DNA from 3 places in the Paenibacillus sp. FSL H7-0716 genome. Region 2 is predicted to be linked to each of the others. Evidence: predicted binding sites of a transcription regulator. Region 2 holds the regulator's gene; each other region holds the start of a gene.
The links. The regulator Rex, encoded in region 2, represses fermentation and respiration genes when NADH is low (regulators of the CRP and FNR family bind a similar motif). The targets are predictions, from matches to a motif close to TTGTGAAATATTTCACAA.

Region 1 (3,190 bases), on a different contig from region 2:
CCAGGCAATCCTTATCCCAACGTCCCTGCAAATCAACAATACGGTTACCACCAATACCACGGTTAAAAAAAGTAAGATTCTTCTCTGGATATAAATGCCCCAATCGAGCGGCGACCATCATTGCATAACCTACTCCAAGTGATGAAGCGTCTTCATGATTACGCCCCCAGTCTGTTATGCTGTCCCCTTGAAACAGAATGACATCGTTTTGTTGGAATATCATAAATTAAATCCTCCTCTAACTACCTCTGTTAATATAACCCAATCTATTATATCAAATACAATGAATACAGCCTACTGTGAAACATCAATAATGCAAACATTTCACTAAAAAAACAATAACAAAAACCCCGCTCAGATTTGAGCAGGGTTTAAGGTTAAACTATATTAGTACGCTAGGCTGAACAATCCTTTAATGTGGGACAAGTAACGGATATTACTTGCTTCCTTCATCAGAGTTGCAGGTAAGCCTTTTAATGGAGTAGAACTTGCACCAACGATGGCAACACCGTCTTTACGGCCTAAGCTAGCAAGTGTACCAGAGTTGATTGGACTAAAGCTTTCAAACGATTTATTTTTCAAGAAGGCATACAGATTGTATCCGATCAATTCACCCATTTGCCAAGCGATTTGAGCAGTTGGAGGGTAAGGACGTCCATCTTCTGCAAAGACCACCGCGCTGTCACCAGCAACGAATACATCTTTGTGGGAAGTGGATTGCAAGAATTCATTCACCGTTGCACGACCGCGGTTAACTTCAAGACCGGATTCGCCGATGAGTGGATTTCCTTGTACGCCACCAGTCCATACAAATGTGTTAGCAATAATTTTTTGACCGTCTTTCAAGTCAATCGCATTGCCTTCTACATTCGTAACAGGAAGACCTGTCAAGAATTGAACACCACGTTTTTCCAAGCTTGCTACAGCACGTTCGATCAATGCATCTGGCAATACTGGAAGGATTTTGGGACCTGCTTCAACGAGCATAAGCTTAATTTCTTTAGGATCAACGCCATATTTTTTAGTAAGTGTAGGCAATACATCCGCGATTTCACCAACAAGCTCAACACCTGTTAAGCCGCCGCCACCGATCAGGATGTTTGCATCTGCTTCATTTTTCGATTTCGCATATTCACGAATACGATCTTCAATATGTTGATGAATTTTGTTAGCATCTGCAGCTGATTTCAATACCATACTGTATTGTTCAAGCCCTGGAATGCCAAAATAAGCTGTAGTGCTGCCAAGACCTACAACAAGCGCATCATAAGTAAGTGTCACACCATCAGAAAGAACAATTTGTTTGTTCTCCACAGAAAATGAATTAACCTTCGCGATTTTCAGGTCAATATCTTTACCTGCGAAAAGCTTAGTTAGAGGCATAGCTACAGCACCCTCTGCAACACTACCTGCTGCAAGACGATGCAATTCTGTAATGATTTGGTGGGTAGGATACTGATTAACTACAGTAATTTTAGCTTCATCTTTTTTGAGATATTTGCGTACGGTTAAGGCGCTTAGTAGACCACCATAACCTGCTCCTAGAATGACAATATGTTTAGACATGATGTTTCCTCCGTCCCTTACGTATAAGATATGAAAATGATTATTTCTGCTTACTGCGTTCTCCAGCAACTTGAAGGTATGCATTTACGAAACGGAAAAGCTTTTGCGCTTGCGGATCTTTCAACAACTTCATAAGACCAAAAAGACCAATAACTTCGTTACTTTCATTCGCACGATCTTTTGCTTCGATCACTGTAGCTGCCATATTCTTCGCGGAATGCACTACAGGTTCAGCAAGTTCTTTAATTGCACTTACCGTATCACTTTTCAAGACATCATCCGCTGCGACAGTTTGCACAAAGTCATAGGACTTTGTAAGCACGCCAACAAGCTCAGTTAATTTTGGCAGCTGTTCCACCAAGACTGTTAATGATTCCTGAACTTCTGGTTTCAAGAGCTGCTCTAGAACATCCATTTGTTCCTTGCTAACAGCTACTTTTGGTGATTCTTGTTCAGGTTGTGTTTGAGTGATTGATTCTGACATATCCAAATCTCCTCTGCAATAAGCTTTGCTGCTTAATAGTAATGAAAAACATAAGAACTTTTAACGCCATATTTCTATTATAGCACTTATCAAGTTATAAATGTCACAAAGTTTTTGAATTTCCATAAAATTTTGTGATTTTTATTACATTATAATGAATTCTTTAAATTACTAGTGTTAATTAAAACCGTTTGAGTGAATTAATGTACAAATTCATTCAAATTCTTCTCAGTTTTCAATAAAACATCTACAATGTCCATATTCTTCTCTGTTAGAAGTAACCTGAAATAAAGAGAACGCAGGAAGTTCTTTGTATTTATTCGAGTAACGTACTGGCTGTGGCTTCTAGGCCAACTGCCACACTGCGCCAAGTCGAGAATCCAATCGGTTATAGACTGCTGTGGAAGTAAATGATGATCGATGATTGTCACTAAAATAGTAGCAATTCTTTCATCTTCTTCCTCCCTGAATATGTATTGATCGTTATAAAGCATCTTTTGAATAACTGTCAGAACCTCTTCTCTAACCGCGGTATCACTCTCCGAGCATAAAACCAGCTCATCCAAGGCGTCTGCGCCATGGGCTGCTGCGTGTGCCCAGCCTTCTTTTTCCATATAACCTCTTAAGTCCCGTTCTTCCTCATAATAACGAATCAAACCCTGCTTCACCTTTATAAATTCAGTGCTATCCAATATAGCCTTTTCCCTATGCCGCTGGAGAATAAGAGCAACAACCAATACAGAAAATGTTCTTGTATACACCGTCAGATCTTCTTTATTCCCAATGTGATAAAACAGATGCTGCTCGTCAAGAAGTATCCACAGCAGTTCACGAATCTCAACATCATTAAACCAATGTTTCTCATTAATCCATTTGTAGAATGTGGAATAAATCAATTCATCACGCAGTACAGACTCGGGATCTCCTATATGCTCAAGCATCAACTTCACATAATCCTTTATGTCCTCTCCACTTCTAAGCTCGTAGTCATTCTCTTCGATTCTTTGCAAATCTATCATCAATTGTTCTCTACTATTAATCAATTTATCCACCCTTTCATCCACTGTGTTTCTACATATCCTAATATCCTAATTTATGTCCTATTTTTTGACAACAGGGTATTCAAGATTAAATTCTATA
Region 2 (3,190 bases):
TAAAAGCAAAAAGTCGCAGCCTTTTATTTATTCGTTATTCTCCAGACTTAACGCTTCAATAAACCTTCGAAGGCTTCTTGCGCTTTACGCCGGATAGCTTCCTCATCCAGGGTTAAGCATTGTCCATGCTTGATGACCTGTTTACCATTCACCCACACATGCTCAACATCCTGAGCGCTAGCAGAGTAAACTGCATGAGACAACAGATCTGTGTGTGGCAGCAAATGCGGCTGATCGATATCAATAGCAATGAAATCAGCTTTCATCCCTACAGCAAGTCTGCCTACATTATTTAAAAAGATGGACTGCGCGCCATATTCTGTAGCCATACGCAGAGCCTCTGGAGCTGGAACAGCCGTTGGATCACCGCTGACACCCTTATGAATGAGAGCTGCAAGCCGCATCTCTTCAAACATATCCAAGTTATTGTTGCTTGCCGCGCCATCCGTGCCAAGAGACACCTTCACACCAGCTTTTAGAAGATCAGTAACCCGAGCCACTCCGCTAGCCAGCTTCAAATTACTGCCCGGATTATGAGATACACCCACATTATGGCGAGCCAAGATCTCAATCTCTTCATCATTTAAATGAACACCATGTGCAACTATCGAGGGACGTGTGAACATTCCAAGCTTCTCTAAGTGAGCTACAGGACGCAACCCGTAATCCGCCACATTTTGTTCCACTTCACGTTTCGTTTCGGACATATGCGTATGCATCGGTAAATCCAGATCATGCGCTGCCTGCACGAACTTAACCAGGAAGTCCGGAGGGCAAGTATAAGGGGCATGTGGCGAGATCATAGTAGTAATTCTACCGTCAGCCTTTCCATGCCAGTTACGGGCAAAAGAAATCGCTTCCGCAAGCTTGTGATTCTGTACATCCTCTGGACATAACCCGATCACACCACGCATCAATACGGAACGGATACCTGATAACTCAGCTACCTCGGCTACTCGGTCCATATGATCATACATATCGAGGAAGGTCGTAGTTCCACCCTTCAGCATTTCCAATACAGATAAGGAGGTTCCCCAGTATACATCATCTCCGGTGAACTTTTCCTCCATCGGCCACATCTTCTCCTGAAGCCACACTTGTAGCGCTAAATCATCTCCATATCCACGCAGCAAAGACATCGCCGCATGACCATGTGTGTTTACAAGTCCAGGCATGAACAGCAGACGGCTGCCATCAACCACTTGCACTCCAGCTTCCATCTGAGGCTCTTCTTTTCCTATGTAAGTGATTAAATCATCTTCAATAGTCATATATCCACTCAGAACCGGCTCATCCGTTCCCGGAGTCAGAAAATACCCGCCCTTAATTATCGTTTTATTGTTGTTCATGTTCGCTTTCTTCCTTTCCATCCCGCAAGTAATAAGCAAGACTTTGCAGATCAGTTGTAAAATCAGCTGCATGCACCCGGATATTCGGTGGTGTCTTCAGAATCACAGGGGCAAAGTTCAAAATCGCTTCAATCCCAGAAGAAATGAGAATATCTGCTACATTTTGAGCTTCTGAATCAGGTACGGTAATAATGGCAATGCGAATACCTTGCTCACGAATCGTGCTGCCTAGTTCATCCATCGGTTGCACAGTAAGGGAGTTGATCTTACGTCCAACCTTAGGAGCGTACGAATCAAATATAGCCGTGATTTTCATAGTATCTTTAAGATATGCATTGTAATTAGACAAGGCATGTCCGAGATTACCTGCTCCAACTAAAGCTACATTAAGCTGTTGATCCAGCTTTAGGATATGACGGATTTTCTCAATAAGATACGTTACATCGTAGCCGATACCTTTTCTGCCGAAGTCACCAAAATATGCTAAATCCTTACGAATCTGTGCGGGATTAAGATCAAGCTTTTGTCCAAGTTCCTGAGAGGAAACTGTTAATATTTCGCGATTCTGGAGATCATTCAAAAAACGCAAGTACACAGGTAGTCTGCGAACAACGGCTTCTGATATTTTATCCGATTTCATATTTTTCCTCCTAAAAATAATAATGTTCTTGTGTAAATCCATATTCAAACGTCTACCTCTCCTTACTAAGGGCGGTACTGTAACAGACCGCCCTTAAGGATAAGGAGGAGCTAAACTGAAGACGAGCGTTTTAAGAAGCGCCGCCATCCTCTAGCCATTCCGCTATGCGAGGGACCATTTGATCAGTAAGCATATGCTCCATTTTGGGACCAGGCAATGAATAAAGGAAATACTTTCCGTAATGAGATTCAATAACCCTTGTATCATAAACAATAACTATTCCGCGATCCTGCGCCGTGCGAACCAGTCTTCCGAATCCCTGCTTAAAACGAATAACCGCTTGAGGAACTGATAATTTCATGAACGGATTCTTCTTCTGGGCCTGCAATAACTCCGACTTCGCTTCCGCCAACGGGTGATTCGGCGGTTGAAACGGAAGTCTCACGATGGCCAGGCAAGTCAGTGCTTCACCTGGAATATCTACACCTTCCCAGAAGCTGCTCGTCCCCAGCAGAACGGATGCTGCACTGTCCTGAAAGCGGCGGATCAGCTTACTCCGGCTGCCACCTTCCACGCCTTGACCAAGCACCGTAATCTCTTGTGAGGCCAAAGCCTCTTTAAGCGGATCATATACCTGACGCAGCATTTTATAAGAAGTAAACAGAACCAGCATCCGCCCACGTGTTGTTTTAGCAGCTTCCGATAATGACTGTACGAGTGTATCGACAAATCGAGCATCGCCCACACTGCCCTTCACACTAGGAAAATCACGCGGTATAACTAACAGTGCCTGCTCACGATACTTAAAGGGAGATGGAAGGAGTGAGGTCATTAGACGTCCCTCTTCCGCAGCTTCGTTAAGTCCGAGATTATCAATCATAAATTGAAAAGATTTATCTACAGACAGCGTCGCCGAGGTAAGCACGATGCTTTTTTTCTTATCGAAGAACAACTCTTTAAGCTGGCTGCTAACATCCACAGGGACGGCATACAGCTGTAGTGATTTGCTGCGGTAATTTCCATTTGCCTCCAGCCAATATACTACATTATCGTCATTCAGCCCCATAAAGAATCTTACTTGCTCACGGATGGAAGCCAAATCCTTAAATAAACCGCTAATATCAGTAACAAGACTGTCTGCTGAGGATTGGCTTTCCTGGTCACGCATCTCGTTAAGCATTTTATCACCCTTACGGATGAT
Region 3 (3,190 bases), 270 kb from region 2:
ATTGTTACCGTAGCAAGGGAATTCGCCTTCGGTTTCGAAGTCGATCGCAATACCTTGTTCGTTACGAATAGGTTTTACTTTGGCGTATTTAATTGCGCTTAGTGAGTCAGCTGCAACGGACAGCCCAGCAATACCACAAGCCATCGTACGCAGAATGTCACGGTCATGCAGCGCCATTTCGATACGCTCGTAAGAATATTTGTCATGCATATAGTGAATGATGTTCAAAGTGTTAACATAAGTCTTAGCCAACCACTCCATCATCGGTTTGAAACGTTTCATTACTTCGTCATAATCCAGATATTCAGAAGTGATCGCTGGGAATTCCGGTCCAACTTGTGCTCCGGATTTTTCGTCTATACCACCATTGATAGCATACAGCAATGCTTTTGCCAGGTTGGCACGAGCGCCGAAGAACTGCATTTGTTTACCGATACGCATTGGAGATACGCAGCAAGCAATCGCATAATCTTCACCCCAGTATGGACGCATTACATCGTCATTTTCATACTGAATTGCACTAGTTTCAATGGAAACCTTAGCACAATATTTTTTGAAGGCTTCAGGCAATTTTTCGGACCACAGTACAGTTAAGTTTGGTTCCGGAGCCGGACCCAAGTTGTACAGGGTGTTCAAGAAACGGAAGCTGTTCTTGGTAACACGAGTTGTTCCGTCTTCAGCCATACCACCGATGGATTCAGTTACCCATGTTGGGTCGCCGGAGAACAGATCATTATAGTCAGGTGTACGCAAGAATTTCACGATACGCAGTTTCATTACGAAATGATCGACGATTTCTTGTACTTGTTCTTCAGTCAAAGTACCTTCAGCAATATCGCGTTCTGCATAGATGTCCAAGAAAGAGGACACACGGCCTAGGGACATCGCTGCACCATTTTGCTCTTTAACTGCTGCAAGATACCCGAAGTATACCCATTGAGTAGCTTCTTTGAAGTTGGTCGCTGGTCTGGAAATATCCATACCATGAGCGGCTGCCATTTCTTTCAATTCGCCAAGTGCACGAATTTGCTCGGACAGCTCTTCACGCAAACGAATGATATCTTCAGTCATGGAATCAACTTCAAGCTCAGTTTGTTGTTGTTTTTTGTCTTTAATGAGGAAATCAATACCGTACAGAGCAATGCGGCGATAGTCGCCGATGATGCGTCCGCGGCCGTAAGCATCAGGAAGACCTGTAATTACGCCGGATTTACGCACAGCTCTCATGTCTGGTGTATATGCATCAAATACGCCTTGGTTATGCGTTTTGCGAATGTTCGTAAACATGTCAACGATGTTTTGTGGAAGCTCGAAGCCATAAGCCTTCGTAGCATCAACCATCATCTTGATCCCGCCGAATGGCTGGATGGAACGTTTGAAAGGAGCGTCAGTCTGCACACCTACAATTTGTTCCTTGTCTTTGTCAATGTAGCCTGGAGCATGTGAAGTAATTGTGGAGACAGTATCTAGGGAAACATCCCATACGCCGCCTCTTTCTCTTTCTTCCTTGCTCAATTGGGAAATAATCTTCCACAGTTCAGTTGTGTTACTAGTAGGTCCTACGAGGAATTCTTCATTTCCCTCATAAGGCTTAATGTTGCTTGCGATAAAGTTGTTAACGTCAACTTTTCTGGACCATTTACCTTTTGTAAAACTTCTCCAACCGGATTTCACTTCTTGTACATCTTTTTCAATCACCGACATGCTAAATCCCTCCATCTATATTTATAATATTTGTAGAGATCGCGGGCTTGAAGGTTGATCCCGTGTCTCGTGATCCCAAGAAAGATATGGTTGTTCGAAAATTCACAATCATTGTTCCATGGATGGGACCGTTGTTTATATAAACATTTTAGTTTATTTTCTATAAATAGACTGTGACAAATATCACCTTTCGGGTGATATTTGTCACTTATATCTAATCCACAACCATCCTATTATCTACTTAACCAAATATTAATTATCAAATCTTCCGTAGAAAGCATTACGGTATACATCTGCAAGTTCAGATACCAGTGGCAGCTTAGGATTGGCAGTTGTACATTGATCTTCAAATGCACGGTCAGCCAAGTAATCTACACGGGATTCAAAATCCTTAGGATCAAAGCCCAATTGTTGGAAGGATTCTTCGATACCCAGTTTTTTGTTCATGTCGCGAATAGCATTGATCAGGCTAGTTACACCTTCTTCAGTTGTGCGAGCTGGCAATCCCAGAATGCGGGCGATTTCTGCATAACGCTCGTCAGCTACGAAGTGTGAATATTTAGGGAACGAAGCGAACTTCGTAGGTTTCTTAGCATTGTAACGAATAACGTGTGGCATAAGGATCGCATTAGTACGACCGTGAGCAGTGTGATATTGACCGCCCCATTTATGCGCCAAACTGTGGTTAATACCCAGGAAAGCATTAGCAAAGGCCATACCAGCAAGTGTTGATGCGTTATGCATTTTCTCACGGGCAACTCTGTCGCCTTCAAGCGCCGATTTTTCAAGGTATTGGAATACCAATTGGATCGCTTTAATTGCCAGACCATCAGTGTAGTCACTCGCCATAACAGATACATAAGCTTCGATAGCATGTGTCAATACGTCCATACCTGTATCAGCTACAGCAGTTTTTGGCAAGCTATATACAAACTCTGGATCAATGATAGCTACGTCTGGAGTTAGCTCATAGTCAGCCAAAGGATATTTAGTATGTTGTTCAGTTGTTTTATCGGTAATAACTGCGAAAGATGTTACTTCCGAACCCGTACCCGAAGTAGTTGGAATCGCTACAAACTTAGCTTTGTTTCCAAGTTTAGGGAATTTGTAAACCCGTTTACGGATATCCATGAATTTTTGTTTCAGACCGTTAAAGTCTGCGTCTGGATGTTCATAGAATAACCACATTCCTTTTGCAGCATCCATTGGGGAACCACCACCAAGTGCGATGATGCAGTCCGGTTGGAATCTGTTCATCATTGCTGTACCTTTTTCAACTGTAGTTGTCGATGGATCTGGTTCAACTTCCGAGAACACTTCGATCGCTACAGGAGTTTGGCGTTGACGCAGATAATGTTCAACTCTCTCAACATATCCAAGCTTAACCATCATTGGGTCAGTGATAATTGCGACACGTGTGATATCAGGCATTTTGGTCAGGTACTGTGTAGCGCCTTTTTCGAAATAGATCTTGTCAGGTACTTTA

Region 1: the regulator Rex is predicted to act here: its motif matches at 2,183-2,200, upstream of MHH60_RS08340 (DUF1641 domain-containing protein).
Region 3: the regulator Rex is predicted to act here: its motif matches at 1,795-1,812, upstream of pflB (formate C-acetyltransferase).

What each region holds. Positions count from the first base shown of each region.
Region 1 is NZ_JBBODA010000005.1:29,247-32,436, reverse strand. It holds gene MHH60_RS08350 (SGNH/GDSL hydrolase family protein) at 1-223, opposite strand, end outside; gene MHH60_RS08345 (NAD(P)/FAD-dependent oxidoreductase) at 388-1,566, opposite strand; gene MHH60_RS08340 (DUF1641 domain-containing protein) at 1,607-2,050, opposite strand; gene MHH60_RS08335 (DUF2785 domain-containing protein) at 2,251-3,093, opposite strand.
Region 2 is NZ_JBBODA010000002.1:28,345-31,534, forward strand. It holds gene MHH60_RS02960 (amidohydrolase) at 48-1,349, opposite strand; gene MHH60_RS02965 (redox-sensing transcriptional repressor Rex) at 1,336-1,989, opposite strand; gene dinG (ATP-dependent DNA helicase DinG) at 2,120-3,190, opposite strand, start outside.
Region 3 is NZ_JBBODA010000002.1:295,501-298,690, forward strand. It holds gene pflB (formate C-acetyltransferase) at 1-1,704, opposite strand, end outside; gene adhE (bifunctional acetaldehyde-CoA/alcohol dehydrogenase) at 1,957-3,190, opposite strand, start outside.